Linked DNA regions of Alloyangia pacifica. The protein of the gene in region 2 interacts with the protein of the main gene of each other region in a pairwise test. Links are inferred from orthologs where the notes say so. Each region holds a gene or a part of one and is shown on either strand. Other genes may lie near its edges.

Region 1 (8,932 bases), 590 kb from region 2 along the record:
CGCAAAGAGCGCCCGCGACAGCTCGCGCAGCGGCGCCATCCGCCGGGGCGCCCGATCGAAGTGCATCCGCCCCGGCTCCAGTGGCTTGCGAAAGGGCTCCTCTCCTGCCAAGGCCAGCTGCCAGTTGCAGACGAGGAAATCGTGGTAGCCGTCCTGCAGCGGGCCCTGCGGGTCCGTGTCGACATGGAAAAGCTGCGTCTCGCGGCTCAGCCAGCCGGTCCAGAGCGGCGGCGGCAGCTCCCCAGCGTAGCGCAGCGCAATGCAGACCTCGGCCAGCAGGTCGGAGTTCTGCTCGAGAAAGGCAAGGTTGCCCGCGAAGTGCAGGCTGGTCAGTGCCTCGGACTCCAGCCGCGGATCGCGGCGCCCGTATTCGCTGAGGTAGAACACGATATGGGTAAGCTCGTAGGCGGCCTTCTTATTCGGCAGCGCAAAGATACCGGGCCGGGCGCAGAAGCCGCGCAGCCGGTCCTCGAGGCCCAGATCGGCCGGACCGGAGACCCCCCGCCGCGCCAGCAGCCGCCGCGCTTCCATGCGCTGCAGATCCGACAGCTCTGCGCCGGGCGCAGCGGACGCGGCTATGCTCTGCGCCATGCGCGCCCCGGTCTCGCCCGGCATGCCGAGGTCTTCGAGATCGAGCACCATGGACAGCAGGAAGCGGTAGTATTGCGGGAAGAAGGCCAGCCGCGCCTCTGCGCTGGCATAAAACTCGACATGCGGCAGCAGCGCCCGGGGGCCGATCCCGGCCCATGTCGCCGCGCCGGTGCAGTCGAGGATGTTGAGCAGCTCGGCGTTCTCCTTGAGCCAGAACACATCCTCCTCGCTGCGCCGATGCTGCGCGAAACAGGCGATCAGCGCCGCGATGCGCGTGTCCGGGTCGGCGATGCGCGGCACCGGGTGGAGGGCGATGACATTGGACATGCGGAGGGCCTTTCTGCGCGGGCGTGCGGGAAACAGGCAAGGGACAGGCGGGCACCAAGACGGTGCCCGCCCGTGCGCGACGGGCTCAGGCGCCCGATGTGAAGAGCGCCGTGGCGTCGCCGGCGCCGAGCTCCGAGCGCAGCGGCGCAGCGCCGGAGGTGAAGAGACCGACCGCCTCGCCCGCGGCGGTCACCGGCCCGGCGCCCGAAGTAAAGAGCGCCGCACCCTCTCCCGAGGCGATCTCGACGCCGGCAGGTGCTGCCCCGGAGGTGAACATCTCGATCCCGCCGCCGAGCAGCGTTTCGGCCTCGGCAGGCGCCGCGCCCGAGGTGAACATGGCGCAGCCCTCGCCGCCGAACATATCGGCCTCGACACGGTGCTGCGCTTCTGCGGTCACGAATTGCTTGAGTTGAGCAGTCATGGAAGTTCTCCCTGGTTGGATTGACACGAGAAACGTGCTTCAGGGTTTCTTGCGATGATTGCTTCAGGCAATATGGTTTCTTGTTAAGGTAGATTAATACAGGAGTTCTTCACAGAAACAATGACTTACAATTTCGTCGCTTCGCGCGACAATCTCTCTTCCCCACAGAAGATTCTTTTCTGGGGATAGTTTCCGCTGCGTCATTCAAATCACAGAATTGGCGACGAATCGTCGGTGCCGGCCGCCGAATCACCCGCGAATCCGGCCCGCCGCACTTGTCCCTCAGCCGGCTTTGCGCGATAGCTGGCGCAACTTCCGGAGGGCTCCAGATGAAGATCGCCACCTTCAACATCAACGGCATCAAGGCGCGCGTCGGTGCGCTGACGGACTGGCTCGACGAAGCGCAGCCCGATGTCGCGCTCTTGCAGGAGATCAAGTCGGTCGACGAGGCCTTCCCGCACGAGCTTTTCGAGGAGCGCGGCTACAACGTCGAGACCCACGGCATGAAGAGCTTCAACGGCGTGGCGATCCTGTCCAAGCACCCGCTCGAGGACGTGAGCCGCGGCCTGCCCGGCGACGACAGCGACGAGCAGGCGCGCTGGATCGAGGCGACCGTGGTGGGAGAGAAGGAGGCCCTGCGCCTCTGCGGGCTCTACCTGCCGAACGGCAACCCGGTGGAGTTCGACGCCGATGGTCAGCCGATCCGGGACGGCAAGTATGGCTACAAGCTGGACTGGATGGACCGGCTGCACGCGCGCGCGCAGCAGCTTCTGGCCGACGAGACCCCCGCCCTCATGGCCGGCGACTACAACATCATTCCTCAGGCCGAGGATGCCGCCAAGCCGCAGGCCTGGGAGAACGACGCGCTCTACCTCCAGCAGAGCCGCGACGCCTTCCGCCGCATCCTCAACCTCGGCTACACCGAGGCCTTCCGCGCCCGAGTGCAGGGGCCGGGGCATTATTCGTTCTGGGATTATCAGGCCGGGGCCTGGCAGCGGAACAACGGCATCCGCATCGACCACGTGCTGATGACGCCGTCCTGCGCCGACCTGATGACCGACTGCGGCATCGACCGCGACATCCGCGGCCGCGACAAGCCGTCGGACCACGTGCCGGTCTGGGTCGAGCTGGATCTCTGAGCCCCGCCCCCTCGTCCGTCCCGGTTCCGCCCCCGAACCAAGCCAAGAAAATGGCCCGCGCTTGCACCCGCGCGGCGCCCGTCTTACATCTGAGTAGAACAGTCTGACAGCGGAGTCCGCCCACATGGCAATAGAAGCGACGGAGATCGAACAGCTCATCCGCGCCGCCTTCCCCGAGGCCAAGATCACCATCACCGACCTCGCCGGAGACGGCAATCACTATGCCGCGGAGGTCATCGACGAAAGCTTCCGCGGCCAGAACCGTGTCCAGCAGCAGCGCGCCGTCTACGCCGCGCTGAAGGGCAAGATGGACGGCAATCATGGCGAGCTGCACGCGCTGGCGCTCACCACCAAGGCCCCCGAGTAAGACACACACAGCAAGATTAGACATCCACGCCGCGCCCCTGCCGGGCGGCGCGCGCAGACAGGAGACAGAGATGACGACCGACGCAACCACCCGTATCGAAGAAACGGTGAAGGCGAACGACGTGGTGCTCTTCATGAAGGGCACCAAGACCATGCCGCAATGTGGCTTCTCCAGCCGCGTCGCAGGCGTGCTCAACTACATGGGCGTCGACTACCTCGACGTGAACGTGCTGGCCGATGACGCCATCCGCCAGGGCATCAAGGATTACTCGGACTGGCCGACGATCCCGCAGCTCTACATCAAGGGCGAATTTGTCGGCGGCTGCGACATCATCACCGAGATGACCCTCTCGGGCGAGCTCGACACGCTGTTCGAGACCAGCGGCGTGACCTACGACAAGGATGCCGCCGAAAAGATCCGCGAAGCCAACGCCTGATCCGCGTCCGGATCTGCAAACGTGACCCAGATCACCCTCCGCACGGCGGCGAGTCCCGAGGATTTCGCCGCCGTGCGTGCGCTCTGCCTCGCCTACCGCGAGGACCTGCGCGCCCACCATCCCGCCGCCCCGGCGCTGGTTGCGCTTTTCTATCCCGACCCCGCATACAACGAGCTGCTGGATGCCCTGCCCGGCAAGCATGACGCCGTTCTGCTGGCCGAGCGCCAGGGCGCCCCGGTCGGCTGCGCCATGTCGCAGCGGCTGCCCGACGGCAGCACCGAGATCAAGCGGGTCTACGTCGCCCCCGAGGCGCGCGGCCAAGGGCTCGCGGCTCAGCTGGTGGAAGAGTTGGCCACCCGCGCCCGCGCCGCCGGTGCGCCGCTTCTGCGGCTCGACACGATGAAGACGCTGGCTGCCGCCTGCCACCTCTACGCCAAGCTGGGCTTTGTCGAGCGCGGCCCCTACCAGCCCATCCCGGACGTGGCGCTGCCGCACCTGCGCTTTTTCGAACGAACGCCTTGAACACGGGTCATCCCGGCTGGGTGACCACCAGCGCGCCGGTTTCGGTCGCGACCACCGTGTGCTCGTATTGCACGACCGGCGCGCAGGGCTCGCTGTAGAGCGTCCAGCCGTCCTCGCCCTCGCTGGCCCACTGCCCTCCCATCGACAAAAACGGCTCGACGGTGAGCACCAGCCCCTTGGTGATCCGCCGCCGCTCGCCGCGCACGGGCCAGGTAGGGATCTCTTCGGGGTATTCATGCAGGGAATGGCCGACACCGTGGCTGGCGAGATTGCGGATCAGCGTGTAGCCCTTGCTGCCGGCAAACCGCCCGATGGCCGCGCCGATCCCCGCGAGAGGCCGATCCGCGCCAACCTGTGCAATGCCGATCTGCATGGCTTTCTTGCCATCGCGGCACAGCCGGTCGAGTGGCGCTTTCACCGGCGCCACCCGAAAGGTCGCGCCGGTGTCGGCAAAGATCCCGGCCTTCGAGGCCGAGACGTCGATGTTCACCAGATCGCCGCGCTGGATCACCCGCGGACCGGGGATGCCGTGGGCGATCTCCTCGTTGATGCTGATGCAGGTGGCGCCGGGGAAGTTGTAGCTCGTCTCGGGAGCCGATTGCGCACCCTCGGCTTCGAGCATCGCGCGGCCGATCTCGTCGAGCTCCAGCGTCGTCATGCCCGGCTCGATCGCCTTCGCCATGCCCTGCAGGGCGTTCGCGACGATCCGGCCGATGTCCTTCAGCCCGGCAAGGTCGTCCATGTCGTTGATCGTCATCTGCAAATCCCACGTTGCGAGGGCGCAGACTAGCCGGAAGCGGCGGCAATGTCTTCCGTCACAAGCGGGCAGCCCGCTTGCACCAGCTGCAATCCGCAGCCGATACGCCTAAGCGCCAAGGCAGTGTCAGCTCCCGGCGTTGGGATCCTCGTAGACGCCCTGTTCCTTCAGCGCGTCGATCACCTCTTTGGGCATGTAGGTTTCGTCGTGCTTGGCGAGGATCTCGCTCGCCCGGAACACGCCATCGACATAGCGCCCGGTGCCGACCATGCCCTGGTTCTCGTCGAAGAGGTCCGGCAGCACGCCCTCGAAGACCACCGGCACCGAGGCGCCGCCATCGGTCACCGAGAAGCTGATCTCATGCCCCTGGCCGCGCACGAGCGAGCCTTCCTCGACCAGCCCGCCAATGCGGAAGGTCTCGTTCGGCGAGGGCGGTGCCTCGACCACCTGGCTCGGCGAGCGGAAGAAGTTGATCCCGTCGCGCATCGCATAGCCGATCAGCGCGGTCGAGACGACCAGCGCCACCGCGGCCAGCGCCACGACCTGGATGCGCCGCTGCTTCTTCAGCGATTTGAGACCCATTGCCTTCCCCCCGACATGCATGCGGTTCTCTCTATATGGCACCTTAAGGCGCCGAGAGCACCGCTCCAAATCAAATTGCGTCACCGCGCCGCGGCCCGCCCGCTCTTCGAGACGGAACTATCCCCGAGGTGTGGGGCCTGCGCGCCCGCTTTGTCCTGCCCGCGAGCAGCACGCCCCGCCCTGTCGTGCCCGTCGGGGGCGGGCGCTAGGCAGCCTCGAAGCTCAAAGGCCGCTTGAGGAACTGGGTCGCATGCACCGAGACCTTGCGCGGATCGCCGGTGGTCAGGAAACGGCTCTCGGTCCCGCTGCCGTACATGTCTGGATGGCGCTGGAGGTAGTCGGCAAGCGACTCTGCCACGAGGTTCGCCTGCGAATAGACCGCGACTCCCTCTCCCAGAGCCTCCTGGAAGACCTCGAGCATCAGCGGATAGTGGGTACAGCCAAGGATCGCCGCCTGCGGCTCGGGCATCTTGCGTTTCAGCGCCTCGACGTGGCTGCGCACCAGCGCCTCGGCGAGGATCATGTCACCCTCTTCGATGGCATCGACGAGACCGCCACAGGCCTGCGCCTCGACGTCGACGCCGATGGCACGGAAGGCCAGCTCGCGCTGGAAGGCACGCGAGCGCACCGTGGCCGGCGTGGCAAAGAGCGCGACGTGCTGCACCGCGACCTCGCGCGGCGGCGAGTTGTCGCCCCATTGCCGCTCGGTCAGCGCCTCGATCAGCGGCACGAAGACCCCCAGGACGCGCTTGCCCTTGGGCAGGCCGCCCTCCTGCATCCGGCGCAGCGCCGCCGCCGAGGCGGTGTTGCAGGCGAGGATCACCAGATCGCAGCCCGCGTCCCAGAGGCGGTGCACCGCATCGACGGTCAGTTTATAGATGTCATCCGCGTCGCGCACGCCATAGGGCGCGTGCCGGTTGTCGCCATAGTAGACCAGCGGCACCTCGGGCAGCCGCTTTGCGACCGCGTCGAGAACCGTGAGCCCGCCAAGCCCGGAATCAAACACACCAACCGCCATTCTCTGCCCTCCTTGCCGGGACGCACACCCGGCCTGCCTCACGTGACGCTGCGCCGACTCACGTGGCGCAAGCCCCGAAGACCGGTCTTACGGCGCTTTGGGATGGAGATCCATTGCGCCCTGTGGCGACGCCCGCGCCCCCGGGAGGGCGCGGGACGCGGGGGCACTGACCCGGGACTCCGGGGGTATCTTGCCCTGCAAGAAAGGCGCGAGACCTCTGCGCCTATTCGGCAGCCCTGACCATGGAGCTGCCGCCGGCGTGTATGGCGGCAAGCAGCTCTTCGCGACGCTTGGCGGCAGCGCGTTCGGCCTTTTCCTTCACCGGGCCGTAGCCGCGGATCTGCAGCGGCAGTTCGGCGAGCGCGACCGTGGCGTCGAGCGTCTCGGGCCTCACCTTGGGCAGCACCTCGGCCATGTCGCGCTCGTATTGCGCGATGAGGGCGCGCTCCATCTTCCGCTCCGCCGTGCGGCCAAAGGGGTCGAGCGCAGTGCCGCGCAGCCACTTCAGCTTTGCCAGCAAGCCGAAGGCCTTCAGCATGCCCTCGCCATAGGTCTTCTTCTGCGGACGGCCGTCGGAGCCTTCCTTGGAGAGCATCGGCGGGGCAAGGTGGAAGCTCATCTCGAAGCCGGGCTCGAAGGTCTGTTCGGCCTTCTTGCGGGTCTCGAGATGCATGCGGGCCACCTCGTACTCGTCCTTGTAGGCGAGCAGCTTGTGGTAGCCCTTGGCCACCGCCTCGCGCAGGCGCTTGTCGGGTATGCCGTCGAGCAGGGCGCGGTATTTCTTCGCCAGCCGCCTGTTCTGGTAGACCGCAAGATGCGCTTCACGGAAGGCGATCTTCTCGTCCAGCGACTTCGGCTTCTCCACCACCTTGGGGGTGATCAACGCCGCGGCCTCGGCAGGGTGGACCACCGCCCAACGGCCGATCTCGAAGGCGCGCAGGTTGCGCTCCACCGCCGCGCCGTTGAGGCGGATCGCCTCCTCGATGGCATCATGCGGCAGCGGCAGGAGCCCCTGCTGCCAGGCGGCGCCGAGGATCATCATGTTCGAGAAGATCGAGTCGCCCATGGCGATCCGTGCCAGCTCGGTCGCGTCGAAGATCGCCAGCCGGTCCTGCATTCGCGCCTCGAGCGCCACGCGGAGCTGGTCGAATGGAAGCTGGAACTCGGTGTCGCGGGTGAACTCGCCGGTGATGATCTCGTGTCCGTTGACCACCGCCCCGGTGCGGCCGCGTTTCGTCAGCCCCAGCGTCTTGGCCCCGGCGCTGACCACGAGGTCGCCGCCGATCAGCGCGTCGGCCTCACCGGTCGCCACGCGCACCGCCGAGATGTCCTCGGGGCGCTTTGCAAGCCGCAGGTGGATGTGCACCGCGCCGCCCTTCTGGGCGAGGCCCGCCATCTCCATCATGCCCGCACCCATGCCGGCGATCTGCGCCGCCTGCGCCAGCACCGCGCCCACGGTCACCACGCCGGTGCCGCCGACGCCGGTGATCACCACGTTGTGGGTCTTGTCGATCTGCGGCAGTTGCGGCTGCGGCAGATGCGGCAGGTCGATCTCGGCGGTCTCGCCCTTGCGCATCTTCGCGCCCTTGAGGGTGACGAAGGAGGGACAAAAGCCCTTGAGGCAGGAATAGTCCTTGTTGCAGCTCGACTGGTCAATGGCCCGCTTGCGACCCAGCTCCGTTCCGGCGGGGACGATCGAGACGCAGTTCGATTGCACGCCGCAATCGCCGCAGCCCTCGCAGACATCGGTGTTGATGAAGACCCGCTTGTCAGGGTCGGGGAAGGTGCCCTTCTTGCGGCGGCGGCGCTTCTCGGCAGCGCAGGTCTGGATATAGAGGATGACCGAAACGCCGCCGATCTTCTCAAAGCGCTTCTGCACGGCGTCCATCTCGGCGCGCTCGAATTTCTCGATGCCGCGGGGGAAGAGGTCGAAGTTCACCTCCTCCTTCTCGTCGTAGACCACCGCGAGATGCTCGACGCCCATGGCCTTCAGCTCGCGGGCGATGCGGTCTGCCGTCAGCCCGCCCTCGTTGGGCTGGCCGCCAGTCATGGCGACGGCGTCATTGTAGAGGATCTTGTAGGTGATGTTGGTGCCCGCGGCGAGCGCGGCACGGATCGCCAGCGAACCGGAGTGGTTGTAGGTGCCGTCGCCGAGGTTCTGGAAGACATGGCTGCGCTTGGAGAAGGGCGCCTCGCCGACCCAGTTCACCCCTTCGCCGCCCATGTGGGTGAAGCCGGTGGTCTCGCGGTCCATCCATTGCACCATGTAGTGGCAGCCGATCCCGGCATAGGCGCGCGCGCCCTCGGGCAGCTTGGTCGAGGTGTTGTGCGGACAGCCCGAGCAGAAATACGGCAGCCGTGCCGCGAGGTCGGGGGCGTTGTCGGCCTTGCGCGCCTCGTCGAGCGCCGAAAGCCCGGCCTTGATGCCCTCGGTGCCGCGGCCCTCCTCGACGAAGATCTCGCCGAGCTTCTGCGCGATCCACACCGGATCGAGCGCGCCGCGGGTGGGGAAGAGCTCTTCGCGGTGCATGCCGCCTGCCCCGCCCTTGTACCAGCCATAGACCCGGCGGCCGCGACGGTCGTCGAAGATCGCTTCCTTGACCTGCACCTCGATCAGCTTGCGCTTTTCCTCGACGATGACGATCAGCTCGAGCCCCTCGGCCCAGTCGTGGAAGCCCTTCATGTCGAGCGGGAAGGTCTGGCCCACCTTGTAGGTGGTGAGGCCAAGACGCTCGGCCTCGGCCTCGTCGATGTTCAGCAGCGACATGGCGT
Region 2 (8,791 bases):
GAAGACCACCGCCTCCGTTTCGGGCAGCCGCACGAGGCACTGACGCTCCGAGCGCAGATAGGGCGCGGTCGCGGGGTTGGCCCGGTCCGTGTTGCTGCGCCGCGGCCCCGGCTGGAACAGCGTGGGATCGTCGTGAAACAGCCGGTTGAAACGCACCAGCGGTTTACCCGGGCCCACCCCGTCGAAGAGCCTCTGCACCCGGCGGCCGATGTTGTCATCATACTCGGGAATCGGAACGTGGATGACACTGAGCGGACGCGAGATCTTATCCGCCAGCCGCCAGCCCGCCGGGAAGCAGAGCGCCGCCCCTGTCAGAACATGTTCGTCGCCGCGTTTCTGCAGCAGGCACAGGTCTTCCTGAACCAGCACGCCGAGCGTGCCCATGGGGTCGTTCCGGTCGAGCGCCACCTCGACGCCGTCGGGCCGGGTCACCACCTCGCCTTTGCGCGTGAAGGACGCGGGCAGATGCGCCAGAACCACCTCGAGCAGTTCCTGCGCGGCGGGCATCGCGTCGGGCTCGATCGCCAGAACCGCCGCGCGCTGCGTCGCCAGCAGGCGCTCGCGTTCCGCCATCTGCGCGGCATAGGCATCGTCGACCTGCAGCCAGGCCGCCGGATCGAGCGGAGCGATCCCTGGCAGTGGCTTCATCTGAGTCAGGTCATGGGGAATCCGTGCCTGCACGATCATCACGTCATTCTCCGCTCTCGGCCCTCCAGAGGGGCAGCTTCTCGCGCAGCACGCAGACAGAGCGCTGCGGCGCGTAGCGCGGCAGATCATCCAGAGCCACCCAGCGAAGGTCGTGTGATTCCGCGTTCCCATGCAAGGGGTTCGCAGGGTCAGCCTCGAAGAGAAACCGCAAATCGTAGTGAAAATGTGCGGGCTCATCAGCGCGGGCGGGGATCTCGTGGATGTCGATGTCGAAAAGTCGCGGCGATAGCAGGCGAGGGGACAAACCGGTCTCTTCGACGATCTCGCGCGCGGCCACCCCCGCCACGTCCGGATCGCCGTCGCAATGTCCGCCGGGCTGCAGCCAGCGGCCCAGCTTGGCGTGATGCATCAGAAGCGTGAAGCCCCGGCAGGGAGAGACCACGAAGCCCGAGCCGGTGACGTGATCCTCCATCGGGTCTCGGGCATAAGGATCGGCCCCGCGCGTCATCAGCGCCCCGAGCGCCGCCCAGTTCTGCCGGTCGCGCGCGTCGCGCAGATCCATGGTCCACGGCAGATCGGTCATTTTCGCTCCTTGCGCGCCAAGGCCGGAAGCGATGCCCCCGGCCCTGTCATTGTCTCCATGGTCCACGCGCTCAGGGCTCGAGGTCACGCCCCAGCGCCTGTTCCAGCGCAGGCAGGAAGTCCTCGGTGTAGAGCGTGCCGGCCAGAGGGCCGACGTGCTTGTGCAGCACCGTGCCGTCGCCGCCGAGGATGAAGGTCTCGGGCGGGCCGGTTACCCCCCATTCGATCGCCGCGCGGCCCTGCGGATCAAAAGGCACACCGATAAAGGGCGAGCCGTCTTCGGTCAGGTAGCCCGAGGCGGCCCCGGTCTTGTCCTTGTAGTTCACGCCCACGATGCGCACGTCCTGCTCCTGCAGGTGCAGCAGCACCGGATGCTCTGCGCGGCACGGCGGGCACCAGCTCGCCCAGAAGTTCACCACGGTCACCTCGCCGGTGCGCAGATCCGCATCCGCCACCGGGGCAAAGCCGTCGAGCGTTGCCGGGGGCAAGGCCGGAGCCGGCTTGCCGATGAAGGTGGACGGCAGTGAGTTGGGATCGCCGCGCTGCATGCCGAAATAGGCCATCACCGCGAATCCGGCGAAGATCAGCGGCGGAATCACCATCAGGGGCGAGACCTTAGCCATGGCGTTTCACCCTCTGTTCGATCTTTTCGAGTTCGGCCCGGACGCGGCGGGAGCGGCGCAGGCTCACAGCGACCAGCGCACTGATCAGCGCCAGGCTCACCCCGTAGGAGGCGAGCACGGCAAAGGCGTATTTCCCCAGATCGGGCATCATGTCCGGCCCTCCCGTGCCAGCAGCGCGCGCGACCGGCGGGCGCGGATTTCGGTCTGCGTGCGCAGGAAGACCAGCGCCACGAAAAGCAACACGAAACCGGCGATGCAGACCAGCAGCGGATACCAGAAGACGTCGGCGACGTTCTCTTCCTTGTCCAGCGACAGCGAGGCGCCCTGGTGCAGTCCCTGGTTCCAGAACAGCACCGCGTAGCGCGACAAGAGCGCGAAGACCGAGCCGACAAGGCAGAGGATCGAGGTCAAATCCGCCGCGGTGTCATCGTTCTCGATCGCCGACCACAGCGCCATGTAGCCAAGGTAGAACAGGAAGAGGATCAGGAAAGAGGTGAGCCGCGGGTCCCAGGCCCACCAGGTCCCCCACATCGGCTGTCCCCAGAGCGCGCCGGTGGCCAGCGCGATGACGGTGAAGGTTGCCCCGATCGGTGCGGCGGCGCGCGCCGCCAGCGCCGAGACGTGGTGGCGGCGAACGATCCAGATCAGCGAGGCGGCCAGCATCATGATCCAGGCATTGATCGCCATCAGCGCGGCGGGCACGTGCAGGTAGATGATCTTGACCGTGGCGCCCTGCCGGTAGTCGTCTGGCGTGAAGAAATAACCCCAGACCAGCCCCACCCCGAGGCAAACCACTGCCGCGACCGACACCCAGGGCAGGATGCGGTCGGTGGTGCGGATGAACTTCACCGGATTGGCGTATTCCCAGATCGACATGCGGCTCCCCTAGCCCAGCTCGCGCCTCTTTACACTTCAAATATTCGGCAGCGGCAATGCTTGCCGGCGCCCTGTGACCTCTCAGCGCAGGTTGATCCTCAGCACCGCGGCGCTGGCGAAAGGCAACAGCGCCAATGTGCCGAAGCTGATCCCGGCCAGCATCAGCAGTGGCGTCTGCACCGCCAGCCCCTCGGCCCCGCGTCGCGCGACCTCTGCGCCGAAGATCAGCGTCGGCACATAAAGCGGCAGCACGAGGATCGACAGCAGCAGCCCGCCCCGTTTCAGCCCTACGGTCAGCGCCGCGCCGAAGGTGCCGATGACTGAAAGCGCCGGTGTGCCGAGTGCCAGCGAGACCAGCACCCAGAGGTATCCCGAGGGCGGCAGGCTCAGCAACACGCCGAGCGCGGGCGCGGCAAGCACAAGGGGCAGGCCGGTGGTGATCCAATGGGCCAGCGCCTTGATCGTGACGATTCCCTCCAGCGGCAGCGGCGCCGTGGCCAGAAGGTCGAGCGAGCCGTCCTCCCAGTCGAGCGCGAAGATGCGGTCGAGCGACAGCAGGCAGGCCAGCAGCGCGCCGATCCACAAGACGCCCGGCGCAATGCGGCTCAGCAGGCCGGTCTCGGGGCCGACGCCGAAGGGGATGAGGACGGTGACGACGAGGAAAAAGGCAAGTCCGAGGCCAAAGCCCCCACCCGCGCGAACCGCGAGCCGCAAGTCCCTGAGAAGAAGCGCAATCACAAGAAGGCCTCATCTTCCAGAGACACCCGGGGCGCGGCCTTGAAGGGGGTGACGTCAAGGACCTCTGCCTCGTCGAGTCCCAGATCGATATGGGTTGCCAGCAGCGCCGAGCCGCCCGCTGCGAGATGGCCGCGCACCGCCTCGGCAAAGCGCGCCACCGAGGCCGTGTCGAGCGAGACCGTCGGCTCGTCCAGCACCCAGACCGGGCGCCCGGTCACCATCAGCCGGGCCAGGCCCAAGCGGCGCTTCTGCCCGGCAGAAAGCGTCCCGGCCATGCGCTCCTCGAGCCCGCGCAGGTCGAAGGCCTCGAGAGCGGCCTCGATGTCGGTCTGCGCAAAGACCTGCGCCCAGAAGCGCAGGTTCTCGGTGACCGAGAGCATGGATTTCAGACCATCGGAATGAGCGGCATAGGCGATGCGTTCGCCCGCCCCCTCGATCTTGCCCTCGAAGGCCGGTTGCAGCCCGGCGATGGTGCGCAGCAAGGTGGTCTTGCCCGAGCCGTTCGGCCCGCGCAGCACGAGTGCGCGCCCGGAGGAGAGCGTGAAGCTCAGCCGCTCCAGCACGGGCACGCCGCCCCGGGCGACGGCCAGATCGCGAACAGTCAGGGTCATGGGCAGGGTCATGCCACGGGCTTACCCCAGCCGAATGGCCCGGGAAAGCGCGAAAGCCGCGCCGTGACAAGCTGTTGCAAGGTCATGGCTGGTCCGGCACAGGCGCCGCGGGCGCGGCCGGATTGGCTAAGGCTCTGAAGATGCCAGGTCAGACGGGCATGGCCGCCAAGGCCACCCGGCGTCCCTCGCCCAGCAGCACGTTGTAGGTGCGGCAGGCCGAGGGAGAGTTCATCACCTCGACCCCGACGCCCGCTTCTTCGAGCCGGCTCGACAGCGTCTTGGGCAGCAACGCGATGTCGCCCCCCGTGCCGACGAAGAGCACGTCGATCTTGCCCGCGAGCGAGACCAGCGTGTCCTCGTCCGACAGTCCCGCCCAAGGCTTCATGCCATCGGGAGAGAGGCAGACGCCGCCGTCGACAGGACGCCCGCCAATGCGGAAAAATCCCGGGCCGTAGCCTTCGACCGGCATCGCGTCGCTGAAGTTGATTTCATTCATCCGCATGGTTCTTCCCCTGGTCCCATACAGGCGGCCCGAAGCGGACCGCGGTCCCTGTGATCGCGCCGATCCCGCTGTGCACCCCTCCCGAAACGATGCACGAAGCATGATCATGCCGCGCTGCGGCAGCATAAGGCCGAAACATGAAAAATCAAAGCTAATTACCCCGCGCGACCATTGCCCCACTGCTTGGGGCGGGCAGCGGGCGGCGCAGGTGGAGGGCAAGCATAGCGGGGATATACGAAAGCGACAAAGCCCTAGACCAAAGTCTAGGGCTTTGCTCGCGCACCGGCGCAAAAACCGGCAGTCCGGCCCGAGATTGCACGTCTCGGGGCGCGCCGTGGCCGGTCTCCCGGCCCCGCAGGCCGGCTCAGACGCTGCTGCCGGTCTTCTTGGCCTCGGCCTCTGCCTCGGTCTTGCTCCAGTCGCGTTTGACGCCGAGCCAGAGCAGCACGGTCGAGGCGACGAAGACCGAGGAGTAAGTCCCCACGAAGACGCCCCAGATCATCGCGAAGACGAATCCGCGGATAACGTCCCCCCCCAGCGCGAAGAGCGCGAAGAGCGCCAGCAGCGTGGTGAAGGAGGTCATGAAGGTCCGGCTGAGAGTCTCGTTAATCGAGAGGTTCAGCACCTCCTTGAGCTCGGTTTTCTTGTACTTGATGAGGTTCTCGCGGACACGGTCGAAGACCACGACGGTGTCGTTGAGCGAATAGCCGACGATGGTCAGCAGCGCCGCGATGGTGGTCAGGTCGAACTTCATCTGAAGCTCGGAGAAGACGCCGATCGTCAGCACCACGTCGTGCACCAGCGCCAGCACCGCGCCGAGCGCGAACTGCCATTCGAAGCGCAGCCAGATGTAGATCAGCACCGCGCCGATGGCCAGAACCACCGCCTCGACCGCGGTCCAGATCAACTCGCCCGACACCTTGGGGCCGACGGATTCCACCGAGACGAACTCGATGTCCGGTGCAACGCCCTGCAGCGCCGCCTCGACCTGAGCGATGGTCTCGGGGGTGACGGCCTCTTCCTCGTCCTGCGCCTGGATGCGGACCATGGCGACGTTCTGATCCGGTCCGAAGGACGGGTCGAATACCTCGGAGATCACCACGTCGCCCAGCCCCAGCGCGCCGAGCGCGTCGCGGTAGGCGCCAACGTCCACCACCTCGGCGCTCTGCGTGCGGATGGTGGTGCCGCCGCGGAAGTCGATGCCGTAGTTCAGGCCGCGCACGCCGAAGCTGACCAGCGCCAGCACGATCATCAGGCCGGAGATGCCGAACCACAGCTTCCAGCGCTTGAAGAAGTCGAAGCTCGTATTGTCGGGAATGACACGAAGACGCATGGCTCAGACCTCGATGGTTTTGGGACGGCGGCGTTCGAACCACATCGAGATCAGCAGCCGGGTGACATAGATCGCGGTGAAGACCGAGGTGACGATGCCGAGGCCGAGGGTGATGGCGAAACCGCGCACCGGACCCGAGCCCATGACATAGAGGATGATCGCCGTGATGATGGTGGTGATGTTGGCGTCGACGATGGCCGACAGCGCCTTTTCATAGCCAAGCTCGATGGCCCGGGCCGGACCGCGCGCGGTCTTCAGTTCCTCGCGGATACGCTCGAAGATCAGCACGTTGGCGTCCACCGCCATACCGACGGTCAGCACGATGCCGGCGATGCCGGGCAGCGTCAGCGTCGCGCCGATCATCGACAGCAGGCCGAAGATCAGCCCGACGTTCACGATGAGCGCGATATTTGCGAAGATGCCGAAGAGCCCGTAGCTCGCCCACATGAAGCCGAGCACCGCGACGAAGGCCACGCCTGTCGCCAGCTTGCCCGCTTCGATGCTGTCCTGCCCCAGTTCCGGACCGATGGTCCGCTCCTCGAGGAAGTCGAGCCCGGCGGGCAGCGCCCCGGCGCGCAGCAGCACGGCGAGGTTTGTGGATTCCTCAACCGAGAACTGGCCGGTGATGATGCCCGAGCCGCCGGGGATGTGGCTCTGGATCACCGGGGCCGAGATCACCTCGTCGTCGAGAACGATGGCGAAGGGCGAGCCGATGTTGGCGGCGGTGTAATCGCCGAACTTGCGCGCGCCGCTCGGGTTGAAGCGGAAGGTCACCGCCGGCCGGCCGTTCTGGTCGAAGCTCGGCTGGCTGTCGGTCAGCTCCTCGCCGGTGACGACGGGCGCCTGCTCGAGCACGTAGTAGACCCCCTCCTCGTTCATCGCGGGCAAGAGCTCGTTGCCCACGCCGGGGGTGGTGTCGGCGTTGGTGGTGCGGCTGACGACCGGCTGGAAGGTCAGCTGGGCGGTGGTGCCGATGATGTCCTTGAGCTCGGCGGCCGAGCCGATTCCCGGCACCTGGATCAGGATGCGGTCGCTGCCCTGCCGCTGGATCGTCGGCTCGCGGGTGCCAACCTCATCGATCCGGCGGCGGATGATTTCCAGCGACTGCTGCATGGTGCGCTCGTCGGTGGCCTGTTTCTCGGCCTCCGAAAGGGTCACGACGATCTCGTCGCCCTGCCCGCTGACCTCGAGGTCGTTGGAGCCGGCGCCAGTGAGCGAGGTCACCGGACGCGCGAGACCGCGCACCAGCTCCAGCGCGCGGGCCATGCCGTCGGGGTTGGAGATGCGCACGCGCAGCTCGCCGGCCGGTGAGGGCTGCAGGCGGATGGTGCCGACCCTATCGCGCTCGGGGCGCAGGATGTCGCGCACGTCGGGCCAGAGCGCCTCGAGCCGCGAGGCGTAGACGTCGGCAACCTTTACCTCAGCGAGCAGATGGGCCCCGCCGCGGAGGTCGAGGCCGAGGTTGACCAACCCGGAGGGCAGCCAGCTTGGCCAGCTCGCGGCGGCCGCCTCGCGCTCGGGCGTGGCACCCGACTTTTCGATGGCGGCAACCGCGTCATTGTGGGATTCTACCCTGTTGTAGAACAGGTTAGGGCTGGCCAAGGCCAGCCCTACGATCACGAGCGCCCAGATGGTCAGGCGTTTCCAAAGATCGATCTGAAGCATTGTCTGGGGCGCTTTCGCGTTGGAATCAGGACTCGGCGGGCTCGGTCTTCGACAGGACCTGAGCAACTGTGCTCTGGATCACGCGGACCTTGACGCCCTCGGCGATCTCGACCTCGACCTCGCCGCCTTCCTTGACCTTCACCACCTTGCCGATGAGGCCGCCTTGGGTGACAATCTGATCGCCGCGACGCAGGGCGCTGACCATCTTCTGGTGCTCTTTCACTTTCTTCTGCTGCGGACGGATCAGCAGGAAATACATGATGCCGAAGATCAGGATCAGGGGGACGAACTGGGCGACTGCGCTGCCATCCATGGGCGGGCTCCTCTTGGTGTTATATGGGGGACACCCCCCGCAAAATTTGGCCGGAACCTATGTGCGATCCTCCGCCGATGCAAGGCGCGATGGGACGGGGCGCACCGCATGCGCGGGCGATGCGCGCGCCATGCACACACGTGTGCGTGATGGACGTGTTCCCGTCGGACCTCTACCTTCCGCTGCGCCGCCAGCGGAAGACGCCCATGCTCCGATGACACGATCCCGCAAAGCGCGGCTCCCGCGCCTCCTTACCGCCCTTCTCTTCCTCGCCCTTCTCTTCCTCGCCCGTCTCTTCCTCGCCCTGCCAGCCGCAGCGCAGGCCCCCCTGCCGCTGCCGCCCGAAGACCACGCCGGGTGGCAGGCGATCGGCCGGGTCAACACCCACGGCTACAACCGGCGCGGCATGTGTTCGGGCACGCTTGTCGCGCCTGCCCTCGTGCTTACCGCGGCGCATTGCGTGGCCGGCCCCGAGGGCGACCCGGTGGACCCCGCACGGCTGCATTTTGTCGCCGGGTGGCTGGACGGCGCCTACGCCGATCACGCGCAGGTGGCCTCCTACGAGGCGCACCCCGAGGCCTACAGGGGCCACCGGCTCGACATCGAGCACGACCTTGCCGTGCTCACCCTCGCCCGCCCGCTGACGGTGGCCCCGCTGACGCTCGGCAGCACATCCGCCCCACCCTTCGCGCTTCTCGGCTACCATGACACGCAGCCCAACCGGCTCTCGGCGCGCTTTGATTGCGACGGGGCGCGCGAGCATGCCCTGCTGCGCCTCGGCTGCCCGGTGCGGCCCGGCAATTCCGGTGGGCCGGTGCTGGCGCGCGAGCCCGGTGCTCCCGATGCCCCATGGCGCGTCATTGGCGTTGTCAGCGCCACCAACGCGCGCAGCACGCTCGC

Evidence for each region.
Region 1: the proteins of CEW88_RS06050 (region 2) and ccmE interact in binary tests that used the Escherichia coli proteins (3 or more experiments, as listed by UniProt). The link is inferred for Alloyangia pacifica from one-to-one orthologs.

The regions. Positions count from the first base shown.
Region 1 is NZ_CP022189.1:1,847,962-1,856,893, forward strand. Bases 3,415-6,336 are described here. They hold ccmE (cytochrome c maturation protein CcmE), read right to left. Parts: upstream 5,143-6,336; coding sequence 4,687-5,142; downstream 3,415-4,686. Other genes in these bases: CEW88_RS08865 (GNAT family N-acetyltransferase), read left to right, coding at 3,415-3,803; map (type I methionyl aminopeptidase), read right to left, coding at 3,811-4,560; murI (glutamate racemase), read right to left, coding at 5,348-6,160. Outside these bases: CEW88_RS08840 (DUF6902 family protein), read right to left, coding at 1-918; CEW88_RS08845 (DUF6749 family protein), read right to left, coding at 1,004-1,339; xth (exodeoxyribonuclease III), read left to right, coding at 1,669-2,478; CEW88_RS08855 (BolA/IbaG family iron-sulfur metabolism protein), read left to right, coding at 2,603-2,845; grxD (Grx4 family monothiol glutaredoxin), read left to right, coding at 2,916-3,281; more of CEW88_RS08865, read left to right, coding at 3,303-3,414; CEW88_RS08885 (indolepyruvate ferredoxin oxidoreductase family protein), read right to left, coding at 6,384-8,932. UniProt on the Escherichia coli protein: Heme chaperone required for the biogenesis of c-type cytochromes. Transiently binds heme delivered by CcmC and transfers the heme to apo-cytochromes in a process facilitated by CcmF and CcmH.
Region 2 is NZ_CP022189.1:1,254,927-1,263,717, reverse strand. What follows is about bases 866-3,741. They hold CEW88_RS06050 (heme ABC transporter permease), read right to left. Parts: upstream 2,730-3,741; coding sequence 2,001-2,729; downstream 866-2,000. Other genes in these bases: ccmA (heme ABC exporter ATP-binding protein CcmA), read right to left, coding at 3,464-3,741; ccmB (heme exporter protein CcmB), read right to left, coding at 2,811-3,467; ccmD (heme exporter protein CcmD), read right to left, coding at 1,846-2,004; CEW88_RS06060 (DsbE family thiol:disulfide interchange protein), read right to left, coding at 1,302-1,853; CEW88_RS06065 (NUDIX hydrolase), read right to left, coding at 866-1,231. Also shown: CEW88_RS06070 (heme-dependent oxidative N-demethylase family protein), read right to left, coding at 1-687; more of CEW88_RS06065, read right to left, coding at 692-865; more of ccmA, read right to left, coding at 3,742-4,078; CEW88_RS06035 (Mth938-like domain-containing protein), read right to left, coding at 4,227-4,580; protein translocase subunit SecF, read right to left, coding at 4,945-5,913; protein translocase subunit SecD, read right to left, coding at 5,917-7,578; preprotein translocase subunit YajC, read right to left, coding at 7,604-7,891; CEW88_RS06015 (trypsin-like serine peptidase), read left to right, coding at 8,106-8,791. UniProt on the Escherichia coli protein: Required for the export of heme to the periplasm for the biogenesis of c-type cytochromes.